DNA from 3 places in the Microbacterium sp. LWO13-1.2 genome. Region 3 is predicted to be linked to each of the others. Evidence: predicted binding sites of a transcription regulator. Region 3 holds the regulator's gene; each other region holds the start of a gene.

Region 1 (4,208 bases), 590 kb from region 3:
CGAGGAGTGGTCGGCGACGCGTCCGGCAGCGGCGACGAACGTCAGCAGCTCCTCGCGCGAGGGCGCATCGTCGGTGACCTTCGACCAGGACTGTCTTGTCCGGACGGCATCGAGAACACTCACGACTCGTCCGGAGTGAAGTTCATCGCGATCGAGTTCATGCAGTAGCGGTCGCCGGTCGGTGTGCCGAACCCATCGGGGAACACGTGCCCGAGGTGCGACCCGCAGTTCGCGCAGCGCACCTCGGTGCGCACCATGCCGAGCGTCGCGTCCTCGATAAGCTCGACCGCCTCCGGCCTGATCGACTCGTAGAAACTCGGCCAGCCGCATCCGGAGTCGAACTTGGTGCCGCTCTTGAACAGCTCCGCACCGCACGCGCCGCAGGTGTAGAGGCCTGAGCGCTTCTCGTCGAGCAGCTCGCCCGTCCAGGCGCGTTCCGTCGCGGCCTGACGCAGCACCGCGTACTGCTGGTCGCCGAGCTCTCGGCGCCACTCGTCTTCGGTCTTGTCCACGCTGTACGGCATGAGTCCTCCTGTGTCCCCTCTATTCTCTCGCGTCTGCGATCGTGGCGGGCCACGCGCGGGAGAATGGAACCATGACGGATGCGGTGCGACTTCGCTACCTGCGGTTCGCGCAGGAGGAGGCGCCGGGCCGGAGCGAGTTGTACGCGGAGTGGGCGTCCGGTGTCGCCGCCGACGCGGAGGTACAGACCCTCCTCGCGCGGATCCCGGAGACCCGACGCCAACCTCCCCTGGTCTTCGCGGTCACGCGGATGCTCGGCGCCGCACTCACCGGCTACCCGGCCTGGCGCGCGTTCTTCCTCGACCACGCCGACGAGATCGTCGCGGAGTGCGGGCGGAGGCAGCTGCAGACCAATGAGCCGCTGCGCCTCGCGGCGTTGCTGCCGGTGCTGTCAGAGATCCCCGGCCCCATCGCGCTGCTCGAGTTGGGCGCGGCGGCTGGGCTCTGCCTGTATCCGGACCGGTATTCCTACCGCTTCACCGCCGAGGACGGATCGCTCCGCGCGGCGCTCGATCCCGAGGACGGTCCGTCTTCCGTGGTGCTGGAGAGTACGGTGACCGGCGCGCTTCCGACACTGCGGATGCCGGAGATCATCTGGCGTGCCGGCATCGATCTTGCGCCGCTGGATGCCCGAGACGATCGTGATCGACGGTGGCTCCGAGGGTTGGTCTGGCCGGGGGAGGAGGGGCGTGAAGAGCGGATCGCGGCCGCCCTCGACATCGCTGCGTCCGATCCGCCGCTCCTGGTCGCCGGCGACGCCGGGGAGCGGCTGCGTGCGCTCGCCGGTGAAGCCCCGGCGGGGGCGACGCTGGTGATCAGCACGCCCGGCGTGCTCGTGCACATCCCGCGTGCCGACCGGCTCGCGCTCGTCCAGGACATCCGCCGGCTGCCTGCGAGATGGGTGACGATCGATCCTCCCGGCCTGCTCGACGTCTGGGAGCCTCCCGTTGACGCCGACACCTGGCCCGGCTTCGTCGTCGCCCTCGACGCCGCCGTCCGGGCGTCCGCCGACCCGTTGGGCCGCTGGTGGGAGTGGCGCGCGGGCCACGCCGCGGATTCGTCCTAGCCTGGAGTCATGCTCGGAGACCTGACGGAGCGCGACCGCGCGATCCTCGCGCTCGAGGCCGCGTGGCCGCGACACGGTGGTGCGAAGGAAGAGGTCATCCGCACGCAGCTCGGGATGAGCGCTGCACGGTACTACCAGCTGCTCACGCGACTGATCGATTCCGATGTCGCGCTGGAATACGATCCGATGCTGGTCCGGCGGCTGCGCCGCATCCGCGACTCGCGCGCCTCCCGTCGTGCCGCCCGGATTCCGGGTTTCGTGAGCTGAACGCGGAGGCTTCGCCCGATCGGGCGAGCCCTGCCCGATGCGGATTCGCAGACGGGTGCCGCTAACATCGAGGGGTGCCCCAGCCCACTCGAGATCGCTTCGACGACGTTCCCCGTACCTCCGGACGCGTCGGAGCACACCGTGCCGAAGCCCCGGGCATGAACGGATGGGTCGTGCTGCTGTGGTCGTTCGTCGCCGCACTGGTGCTCATCATCGGCGGCATCTTCGTCGCCCTGGTCATGATGGGTCGCATCACCCTCTTCCCCGAGGCTGAGCCGAGCGTCGCACCGACCCCGGTGGAGACCGGGATCGTCGACACGACCTATTCGGTGATGATTCTCAACGCGACCCCGGAGGAGGGTCTGGCCACGCAGATGCGGGAGACGCTGCTGAACAGCGGTTGGGCCGCGGACGTCGTCTACGCGACTGACAGCGACAGCCAGGATTTCCCCACGACCACGGTCTACTACGTCGCAGACGACGACGAGCTCGCGGCGATCGGACTGGCCGGTCTGCTCGGCGGCGCCGAGGTGCAGCAGAGCGATGTCTACGCAGGGCTCAATGAGACGGACCAGAAGCAGCTGGCCGTCGTGATCGGGCTGGACCGTTCGACGGCGCCGCCCGAGACTCCTGCGGAGTAGCACCCTCCACGCAGCTTGCACTCGAAGGGGTCGAGTGCCAGAATGGCGTTAGCACTCTCTCAGTCTGAGTGCTAAACCCAACGTCTACGTCCAGGAGGGACGACAAAACTCATGGCAAAGATCATCGCTTTCGATGAGGAGGCCCGCCGCGGCCTCGAGCGTGGCCTGAACATCCTCGCCGACGCTGTCAAGGTGACCCTCGGCCCGCGCGGCCGCAACGTCGTGCTTGAGAAGAAGTGGGGCGCCCCCACGATCACGAACGACGGCGTGTCCATCGCCAAGGAGATCGAGCTGGACGACCCGTTCGAGAAGATCGGTGCGGAGCTCGTCAAGGAGGTCGCCAAGAAGACCGACGACGTCGCAGGTGACGGAACCACCACCGCGACCGTTCTCGCTCAGGCGCTCGTCCGCGAGGGCCTGCGCAACGTCGCAGCCGGCGCTGACCCGATCTCGCTCAAGCGCGGCATCGAGAAGGCCGTCGCCGCGATCACCGCGGAACTGCTCTCCAGCGCCAAGGAGATCGAGTCGAAGGAGCAGATCGCCGCGACGGCGTCCATCTCCGCCGCTGACCCCGCGATCGGCGAGCTCATCGCCGAGGCGATCGACAAGGTCGGCAAGGAGGGTGTCGTCACCGTCGAGGAGTCGCAGACCTTCGGCACCGAGCTCGAGCTCACCGAGGGCATGCGCTTCGACAAGGGCTACCTGAACCCGTACTTCGTCACCGACCCGGAGCGCCAGGAGGCGGTCTTCGAGGACGCGTACATCCTGATCGCGAACCAGAAGATCTCCAGCATCAAGGACCTTCTGCCCATCGTCGACAAGGTGATCCAGGACGGCAAGGAGCTCGTCATCATCGCCGAAGACGTCGAGGGTGAGGCTCTCGCGACTCTGGTGCTGAACAAGCTCAAGGGCATCTTCAAGTCGGTCGCCGTCAAGGCTCCCGGCTTCGGCGACCGCCGCAAGGCGCAGCTGCAGGACATCGCGATCCTCACCGGCGCCCAGGTCATCACCGAAGAGGTCGGCCTCAAGCTGGAGAGCGCCACGCTCGACCTGCTGGGTCGCGCTCGCAAGGTCATCGTCACCAAGGACGAGACGACCATCATCGAGGGTGCCGGCGAAGCTGACCAGATCGAGGGTCGGGTCACGCAGATCCGTCGCGAGATCGAGAACACCGACAGCGACTACGACCGCGAGAAGCTCCAGGAGCGTCTCGCCAAGCTCGCAGGTGGCGTCGCCGTCATCAAGGCGGGAGCGGCAACCGAGGTCGAGCTCAAGGAGCGCAAGCACCGCATCGAGGACGCCGTTCGCAACGCGAAGGCTGCCGTCGAAGAGGGCATCGTCCCCGGTGGTGGCGTCGCGCTGATCCAGGCCGGCACCAAGGCTCTGGCCACGCTCGAGCTCACGGGTGACGAGGCGACCGGTGCCAACATCGTCCGCGTCGCCATCGAGGCTCCGCTCAAGCAGATCGCGCTGAACGCCGGTCTCGAGCCGGGCGTCGTCGCGAACAAGGTCGCCGGCCTGCCCGCAGGTCACGGCCTCAACGCCGCGACCGGCGAGTACGGTGACCTGTTCGCACAGGGCATCATCGACCCCGCCAAGGTGACCCGCTCGGCGCTGCAGAACGCAGCCTCGATCGCGGCTCTCTTCCTCACCACCGAGGTCGTCGTCGCCGACAAGCCTGAGAAGGCCGGCGCTCCGATGGGTGACCCGTC
Region 2 (4,208 bases), 1.2 Mb from region 3:
CCCGTACCTCACGATCACCGCTGATGCGGGCGAACTGTTCACCGTCAAGCCGGGCGACCGGGTCGAGGTGGGCGGCGAGCACGGCGACCCGATCGAGGTCGGCACCGACGTTCCGCAGGGGTGACCTCCTCGGGGCGCGCTATTCCGCGTGCACTCGATCGGCGAGGATCGCGATACGCCGACTGCCGATCCGAGTGAGGACCAGCGTCGCCGACTCGTCCCCGCGCAACGTCAGCTTCTTCCGGAAGGCGGCAGGGTCGATGTCCATGCCCCGCTTCTTGATCTCCAGCGTGCCGATGCTGTTCGCCTTGAGCACGGCGTTGATCGCTTTCGGGTTTGCCGGCATCGTCTCGCGCACGCGGAACGACTGCACGAACGGGCTCGTCAGAGCAGCATCCGACGTGAGGTAGGCGATGTGCTCGTCGAGCATGCCGGCTTCCAGACTCCGCGCCACGTCGCCGATGAGACGCGCACGGATCACCGCGCCGTCGGGTTCGTGCAGGTACGCGCCGAGTTCCCGGACCGGGGCGTCCTCGGCATCCGCACCGGCGGTGAGTTCATACGAGTGGTCGCCACGGATCACCAGCGCCGCCCTGCGTACCTCGTTCCGGGCGAGCACGCCCGTCCACAGCACCAGCTCCACGACGCTGCCGTCGACGCTGACCCATTGCGCTTCGGCATCCGCCGGCAGGGCGTCACGGTCGTGTCCTGGGCCGAGCTTGATCCCGGTCGGAACGCGCGATGCCAGTTCGAATGCCCAGTCCAGCGAGGGGGAGTAATCGGATGCCGTGACGCGTCGCGTCTCGCTGTGGCCCGAAGTGCGTCGTGCCGGGTCCATCCAGACGGCGTCCACCCCGCTGAGGTCGGCCGATTCGGCGGTGCCGTGCTGCACGCTCACATCGCCGGCGAAGGGGGCGAGGTTGTACGCCGCGATCGCGGATGTGACCTCGTCGGCATCGACGGCGTGCACACGGAGTCCCGCGCCGGCGAAGGCGAGGGCGTCGCCGCCGATGCCGCATCCCAGGTCTGCGACGCTCGTGATGCCGGCACCGCGCATGCGCTGGGCGTGCCTGGCGGCCACGCCGAGGCGGGTCGCCTGTTCGAGTCCAGCGCGGGTGAACAGCATCCGATCGGCGAAGTCGCCGAATTTCGACTTCGCCCGAGCCCGCAGACTCACCTGTCCGACCACGGCGGTGACGAGCTCAGGGGAGTGGCCAGCTGCGCGCATCCGTGAGACCGTGCGGGTGACGTCGGACAGCGACTCGAGCGGCTCGGTGCCGTCGAGAAGCGACAGACCTTCGGCGGTGAGCAGGGTGCGCAGCTCGGACATCTCCACCACGCCAGCCTATGCGGCCGAGCGTTTCGTCTCGGTCCGCTCTCTCGACGATCGGCAGGACCGAGGGCTGGCACTCGCATTGCATGAGTGCCAATGGACCGCATACACTGGGATTAGCACTCTCGGGTTGAGAGTGCGAACAAGTCTTTCGTGTCAGCGTCAAGGAAAGAAGAGGTAGACCGTGTCGGTTTCCATCAAGCCGCTCGAGGACCGCATCGTCATCCAGCAGGTCGAGGCCGAGCAGACCACCGCGAGTGGCCTGGTCATCCCCGACACTGCCAAGGAGAAGCCCCAGGAGGGCGAGGTCGTGGCCGTTGGCCCCGGCCGCATCGACGACAACGGCAACCGTGTTCCGATCGATGTCGCCGTCGGCGACCGCGTGCTCTACAGCAAGTACGGCGGCACCGAGGTGAAGTTCGGCGTGGACGAGTACCTCGTGCTCTCCGCCCGTGACGTCCTCGCGGTCGTCGTTCGCTGAGCCAGCGCAGTTCTCGAAGGGCCCGGATGCATCCGCATCCGGGCCCTTCTGCGTCCCCGTCGGCCTCCGGGTCGTCTGCCGGGCATAGGGTTGTGCAGTGAGTCCAGACCCGTCCACCCGTGAGAGCCGCGCCTCCGGGGCCATGTACGCGGGCGGGGCCTACCTGCTGTGGGGCGTGCTGCCCCTCTACTTCCTGCTGCTGGCGCCCACCGGAGCTTGGGAGGTCGTCGCCTGGCGCGTGCTGCTCTCCTTCGTGTTCTGTCTGGTGCTGCTGACGATCACCCGGGGCTGGGGTGCGTTCCGCGCGATCGTCCGGCAGCCGAAGCTGCTGGGCTGGACGGCGCTCGCCGGTCTGCTCATCTACGTCAACTGGCAGGTGTTCCTCATCGGAACCCTCAGCGATCGCATCGTCGAGACGAGCCTCGGGTACTTCATCAACCCGATCACCACCGTGCTGCTCGGCGTCTTCGTGCTGCACGAGCGCATCAGACGCCTGCAGTGGGCCGCGATCGGCATCGCCGCTGCGGCGGTCGCCGTGATCGTCATCGGGTACGGGGAATTCCCGTGGATCGCGCTTTCGCTCACCGCGTCGTTCGGCGTCTACGGACTCATCAAGAAGAAGATCGGTCCGGCGGTGGACGCCGTCAGCGGCCTGACCCTGGAATCGTTCTGGCTCATCCCCATCGCCGTCGTTCAGCTCATCGTCGTCGCGCAGACCTCCGGAATCACGATGGGCACGAACGGCGGATGGCACGCCCTGCTGCTCGCCTTCGCGGGAGTCGTCACCGCGGTGCCGCTGCTGATGTTCGCGGCGGGTACCCGCCGGGTCAACCTGACCGTGATCGGGATGATCCAGTTCATCACTCCGATCATGCAGTTCGTGATCGGTGTCGCGTTCCTGCACGAGCCGATGCCGCCTGAGCGGTGGGCCGGATTCATCATCGTGTGGGTCGCGATCGCGGTCTTCGTCGTCGACCTGCTGCTCGCCGCGCGTCGTGGCCGACGGACGGACCCCGCCGAGCTCATCTGAATCCGAGGCGCATCGAGGTAGACACGGAGTCCCGGATCGTTAACGCACCGAAACACTTGCGTCTCCATCTCGCTGTGATCACGCTCTAGGGTTAGAGCACTCGATCGTGGTCATACTCCACGTTCAGACACGCAAGGGAGCATCATGAACGCACTGAAGGGCTCGCGCACAGCGAAGGTCTTCGCGGGGATCGCGCTGCTCAGCGCATCCGCAATCGTTATCGCCGGCTGCAGCAGCCCGACGACCGACAAGCCGTCCGACGAGGGCGGGAACAAGCCAGCGGCAGACCTGACGCTGAAGCTCGGCTCGCTGCTGCCGCAGACCGGCGCCCTGTCCTTCCTCGGCCCGCCGATGCAGGCAGGCTCCCAGCTGGCGGTCGCAGAGGTCAACGACGCCAAGGCCGGGGTCACCATCGACCTGACCGCTGCGGACGAGGGCGACACCGACACCAAGGCATACGAGACGTCGATCGCGCAGCTGCAGAGCGAAGGCGTCGCCGCTGTCGTCGGCGCCGCGTCGTCGGCCGTTTCCAAGCTGATCCTGGACGGCAACATCAGCTCCGGGATCATCACGATCTCGCCGTCCAACACTTCTCCGGACTTCACCGCGTGGGACGACAACGGTCTCTACTTCCGCACCGCCCCCAGCGACCTGCTGCAGGGTGAGGTGCTCGGAAACCTGATCGCCGAAGACGGCCACAAGACGCTGGGCATCATCTACCAGAACAACGCCTACGGCACCGGACTCTTCGACGCGATCTCCTCGACGTTCGAAGGCACCGGCGGCGAGATCGTGGCCGAGGCTGCGTTCAACATCGGCGACGCGCAGTTCGACGCTCAGGTGTCGACGATCATGGCGGCCAAGCCCGACGCGATCGCCGTCGTCTCGTACGACGAGTTCAAGACGATCGCTCCGCTGCTCGTGAACGCGGGCGCTGACCCGAAGAGCTTCTACCTCGTCGACGGCAACCTCTCCAACAGCTACGCGACGGACCTTCCCGCCGTGAAGCTCGAGGGCGCCAAGGGCACCAAGCCCGGACCCGCCCTGGAAGACGACTTCACTGATCGTCTTCAGGAACTGTGGACCGGTGAGGGCAACCCCGAGATCGAGGACGAGACCTACGCGGCCGAGGCGTACGACGCAGTGATCCTGCTCGCGCTGGCTTCGCTCGCGGCGGGCTCGACCGAGGGCGTCGACATCGCAGCCAAGATGCAGGAAGTCTCCGGTGGCTCCGGCGATGGCGAGAAGTGCACCAGCTTCGCCGAGTGCGCCGAGATCATCAACGGAGGCGGCACGGCCGACTACGACGGCTACTCCGGTGACGTCACGTTCGACGAGAACGGCGACCCGAAGGGTGCCGCGAT
Region 3 (4,208 bases):
GGCTGCTGGCCGACGCGGTGGTCAGAGAGCTCACCGACTAGGGCAGCAGGTCCATCGCCGTCGCGCGGCGCTGCACGACCGTCGTCGTCTCGGCGTCGAAAAGGCGGGTCTGGCGCTGTGCATCGAAAGCCGGCCAACCCGGATCGCCGGTCTTGATGAACCGAATCCATGCAGCATGCATTTCTGCGGCGAGCTCCTGCGGCGCCTCAGGTCCGGCCATGCGCAGCGCCTCGTCATCGCCCAAACGGTCGAAGACGAACCCGAGTTCCAGTCCGTGCGCCGCGCGAAGATCGCGCACGGGACTCTGCCACGCGAACTCGTAGACGTACGTCGGCGCCTTCCGGGTGGACGCGAGCCTGCTCAGTGGCGCTCGGAGCATGCGGTCGGTCAGCAGCTGGCCGGCGATCTCGCCGGGGGAGGCCTGTGGCCAGTCTGCTCGGTAGGCGCTCACCGCGCGCCGCGGGATGCGCAGGGCCAAGCGCGCAGCGAGGAGCTTGAGCTCAGTGATCCCGGCGAGGGCATCCGGTGTGAGCCACAGCCGGTACTCATCGGTGTTGGAGCCGATGAGAAGCGGAGTGTCGATCTCGCCGATCACCTCATGGGGCGAGCGAGGAAGACTCTCCTCGTCGATCGCGAATTGGAACCCGGGTGCCCCGCGAAGCGGTGAAGAGCCCGCAGACAGCCGCCGGCGGATCTCGAGGAGACGATTCGGCGCCACCGCGGCGAAGGACTTCCGATCAGAACGGATTCCGAGCTGTTTCGCCATCTGCGCCGTGACCCTGCCGGCTTTGGCGAGTGTCTGCGCCTCGAGGGGGGCCGATTCGATGATCGCCCCGCTGATCATCCGCCGGGTGTCCTCCCTCGCGAGGAGGCCGGCGACGAGCGCTCCGCCCGCCGATTCACCCATCGCGGTGATCCGGGCCGCGTCGCCACCGAAAGATCCGATCTCACGGTGCACCCACTCGAGAGCCGCAGCGACGTCGCGCAGCCCCAGGTTGCGCGGCACGTCATCGAGCACCGAGAATCCTTCGGCACCCAGCCGGTAATTGATCGAGACGAAGACGATGCCGGCGCGTGCGAACACAGAGCCGTCGTACAACGGAAGCGCTGCGGTGCCTCGTTCCAGGGCGCCACCGTGAATCCACAGCACGACGGGCGCCGCCACCGCGTCGTCCGGCGCCCAGACGTTCACCGTGAGGATGTCGTCTCCATCGATGCGCACGGACCCGAGAAGCTCACCGATCGCGCCCGGATAGGGGAGCTGCGGAGCGGTGGCGCCGAAAGCGGTCGCCGAGCGCACACCGTTCCACGGTGCGGGAGGCTGCGGGGCACGGAAGCGATTCGCGCCGACGGGAGCAGCCGCGTAGGGGATGCCAAGGAAGTGCCTGATGCCGTCCTCCGCAGAGCCCTGTACGGTGCCGGTGCTGATGGTGATCCGGGGGTCGGAGGTCATGATCGTCATCGTATTGCCCGTTCGCGTCGATGAGTTCCAGGCGGAAAGGGTCGCGCACAGGTAGAATTGGCACTCTGAGTATTCGAGTGCCAGCGAACATCGGCGAGACAACGGGAGGAGGCGACATGGTCACCGAGCGAGGACTGCAGGTTCTCCGCGCGATCGTGCAGGACTATGTCGAGACCCGCGAACCCGTCGGGAGCAGGTCGATCGTCGACCGGTACTCCTTCGGCGTCTCCGCGGCGACGATCCGCAACGACATGGCGCAGCTCGAGGACGAGGAGCTGATCGCCGCACCGCACACCTCCTCCGGGCGGGTGCCGACCGACAAGGGCTATCGCGTCTTCGTCAACCACCTCGCCCAGCTGCGACCGCTCTCGGTCGCCCAGCGCACGGCGATCGAGTCGTTCCTCGCTGCACCCGCCGATCTCGACGACCTCATGGCCCGCACCGTCCGCGTGCTCACACAGCTCACCGGTCAGGTCGCGCTCGCCCAGTATCCGTCGTTCGCGCGCGCGCACCTCACGCACCTCGAGCTCGTCGCCCTGGCGCCGAACCGTCTGCTCGTCGTGCTCGTGACCGATGCCGGTGGCGTATCCCAGCGGCTCGCGCCGCTTCCCGTCGACGTCGACGAAGCAGACATGGCGGTGCTGCGTGCGCGTCTTTCCGCCCTGATCACCGGTCGTGCGGTCAGTGATGCCGCAGACCGTCTGGGCGGACTGCTGGCGGCGGCGGACTCGAAGACGAAGGATGCCGCGCTGCACACTCTCGCGTCGGTCATCGTCGACGAACTGGGAGAGTTCCGCCAGGAGCGGCTGGTGATGGCGGGAGCGGCGACGCTCGCCCGGCGCGAGCAGGACTTCCGCGGCAGCATCCATCCGATCCTCGAGGCGATCGAGGAGCAGGTCACCCTGCTGCGGCTGATGAGCGAGATGGTGAGCGACGAGCACGGCCTCGCGACGAGCATCGGCACGGAGAATGCTCCGTTCGGACTCGGTGAGGCCTCGATCGTCGCCAGCAACTACGCCGCCCCCAGCGGAACGGCGAGAGTCGGCGTGATGGGGCCGACCCGCATGGACTATCCGAGCAACCTCGCGGCGGCACGGGCCGTGGCCCGCTACCTATCGCGGCTGCTCGACGAAGACGAGGGAAGCCGCTGACGCGGCTCCCGCACGAACGAACGCGCGTACGCGGAAAGGTGATTGTGGCGGACCACTATGAGGTTCTCGGAGTTTCCCGGGACGCTTCCACTGACGAGATCAAGAAGGCCTACCGACGCTTGGCGAGGCAGCTGCACCCGGATGTGAATCCGGGCGAGGAAGCGTCGGAGCGCTTCAAGCTCGTCACCCATGCCTATGACGTGCTCAGCGACGACGACTCCCGTCGTCGCTACGACATGGGCGGCGGTGACGGCGCCGGCCAGAACTTCAGTGGCTTCGGCGGGTTCGGCGACATCTTCGAGCAGTTCTTCGGGGCGTCACAGGGTGGCGGGCGCAGCGCCCGGCCGCGGTCGCGCCGGGAGCGCGGCCAGGACGCACTGGTCCGAGTGACACTCGAGCTCGGCGACGTCGTGTTCGGTGCGCACCGCGACATCGAGGTCGACACCGCCGTGCTCTGCGAGACCTGCCAGGGCTCCTGCTGCCAGGAGGGCACTTCGCCGGTGACCTGCGACATCTGCGGTGGATCCGGTCATGTGCAGCGTCAGGTGCGCAGTCTCCTCGGCAACGTCGTCACCTCCGCCCCGTGCGGCAGCTGCGAAGGCTACGGCACCACGATCCCGTATCCGTGCGCGACCTGTGGCGGTCAGGGGCGCGTGCGCTCTCGTCGTACGGTCTCGCTGGACATCCCCTCCGGTGTCGAGACCGGCCTGCGTCTGCAGCTTCCCGGCTCCGGCGAGGTGGGCAAGGCGGGCGGTCCGAACGGTGACCTCTACGTCGAGGTGACCGTGTCGCCGCACGCCGCGTTCAGCCGCGACGGTGACGATCTGCTCGCGACGCTCGAAGTGTCGATGACCGACGCGATTCTCGGCACGGAGACCTCGATCGACGGCCTCGATGGCGTCGTCGATCTGGAGATCCGTCCCGGCGTGCAGGCGGGCGACGTGCTCACCATCAAGGGCCGCGGAGTCACGCCACTGCGCGGTAGCCAGCGCGGCGACCTTCGGGTGGGAGTGCAGGTCGTCACGCCGACGAAGCTGGACTCTGCTCAGCGCGCGCTGATCGAGGACTTCGCGAAGAAGTCGAAGGCACCGGCTCCGCAACTCGCGCAGTTCCAGCAGGGTCTGTTCTCCAAGCTCCGCGATCGCTTCCGCACGCACTGACCGAAGGACTGAGCCATGGCGCTGCACTTCCTGCTCGAGTCGTCGTCGGATGCTTCGGTGGGCGACATCGTGTCGCTGACCGGTGCCGAGGCGAAGCATGCCGCCGTCGTGCGGAGGTTGCGGGTCGGTGAAACGGTGACGGTCGGTGACGGCTCCGGAGTCTGGCTCGCCGGGGTGGCCGAGGACGTGTCGCCGTCGCAGGTCGATGTGCGGATCTCGGAGCGCACGGAACACGCGGCGCCGAGCCCGAGGATCGTGCTCGTGCAGGCGTTGGCCAAGGGCGACCGCGATGAGCTGGCTGTGCAGGCTGCGTGCGAGCTCGGTGTCGACGAGATCGTGCCGTGGCAGGCCAGCCGCAGCGTCTCGCGGTGGGACGGGCCGAAGGCGATCAAGGGCCGGGAGCGTTGGGCCTCCATCGTGCGCGAGGCGGCGAAG

Evidence for each region. The regulator HrcA, encoded in region 3, represses chaperone genes, less so after heat shock. The targets are predictions, from matches to a motif close to TTNGCACTCGNNNNNNNCGAGTGCNAA.
Region 1: a site for HrcA is predicted at 2,545-2,571, ahead of groL (chaperonin GroEL). Genes of this name have one in related genera too.
Region 2: a site for HrcA is predicted at 1,404-1,430, ahead of groES (co-chaperone GroES). Genes of this name have one in related genera too.

Annotation. Positions count from the first base shown of each region.
Region 1 is NZ_CP151634.1:2,232,486-2,236,693, forward strand. Features, by position in the region: gene MRBLWO13_RS10525 (nitroreductase family protein) at 1-123, opposite strand, end outside; gene msrB (peptide-methionine (R)-S-oxide reductase MsrB) at 120-524, opposite strand; gene MRBLWO13_RS10535 (DUF2332 domain-containing protein) at 596-1,588, shown strand; gene MRBLWO13_RS10540 (DUF3263 domain-containing protein) at 1,598-1,855, shown strand; gene MRBLWO13_RS10545 (LytR C-terminal domain-containing protein) at 1,930-2,496, shown strand; gene groL (chaperonin GroEL) at 2,608-4,208, shown strand, end outside.
Region 2 is NZ_CP151634.1:3,993,682-3,997,889, reverse strand. Features, by position in the region: gene MRBLWO13_RS19080 (hypothetical protein) at 1-124, shown strand, start outside; gene MRBLWO13_RS19075 (class I SAM-dependent methyltransferase) at 140-1,336, opposite strand; gene groES (co-chaperone GroES) at 1,518-1,814, shown strand; gene rarD (EamA family transporter RarD) at 1,912-2,844, shown strand; gene MRBLWO13_RS19060 (ABC transporter substrate-binding protein) at 2,989-4,208, shown strand, end outside.
Region 3 is NZ_CP151634.1:2,823,030-2,827,237, forward strand. Features, by position in the region: gene hemW (radical SAM family heme chaperone HemW) at 1-41, shown strand, start outside; gene MRBLWO13_RS13395 (carboxylesterase family protein) at 38-1,453, opposite strand; gene hrcA (heat-inducible transcriptional repressor HrcA) at 1,579-2,613, shown strand; gene dnaJ (molecular chaperone DnaJ) at 2,658-3,773, shown strand; gene MRBLWO13_RS13410 (16S rRNA (uracil(1498)-N(3))-methyltransferase) at 3,789-4,208, shown strand, end outside.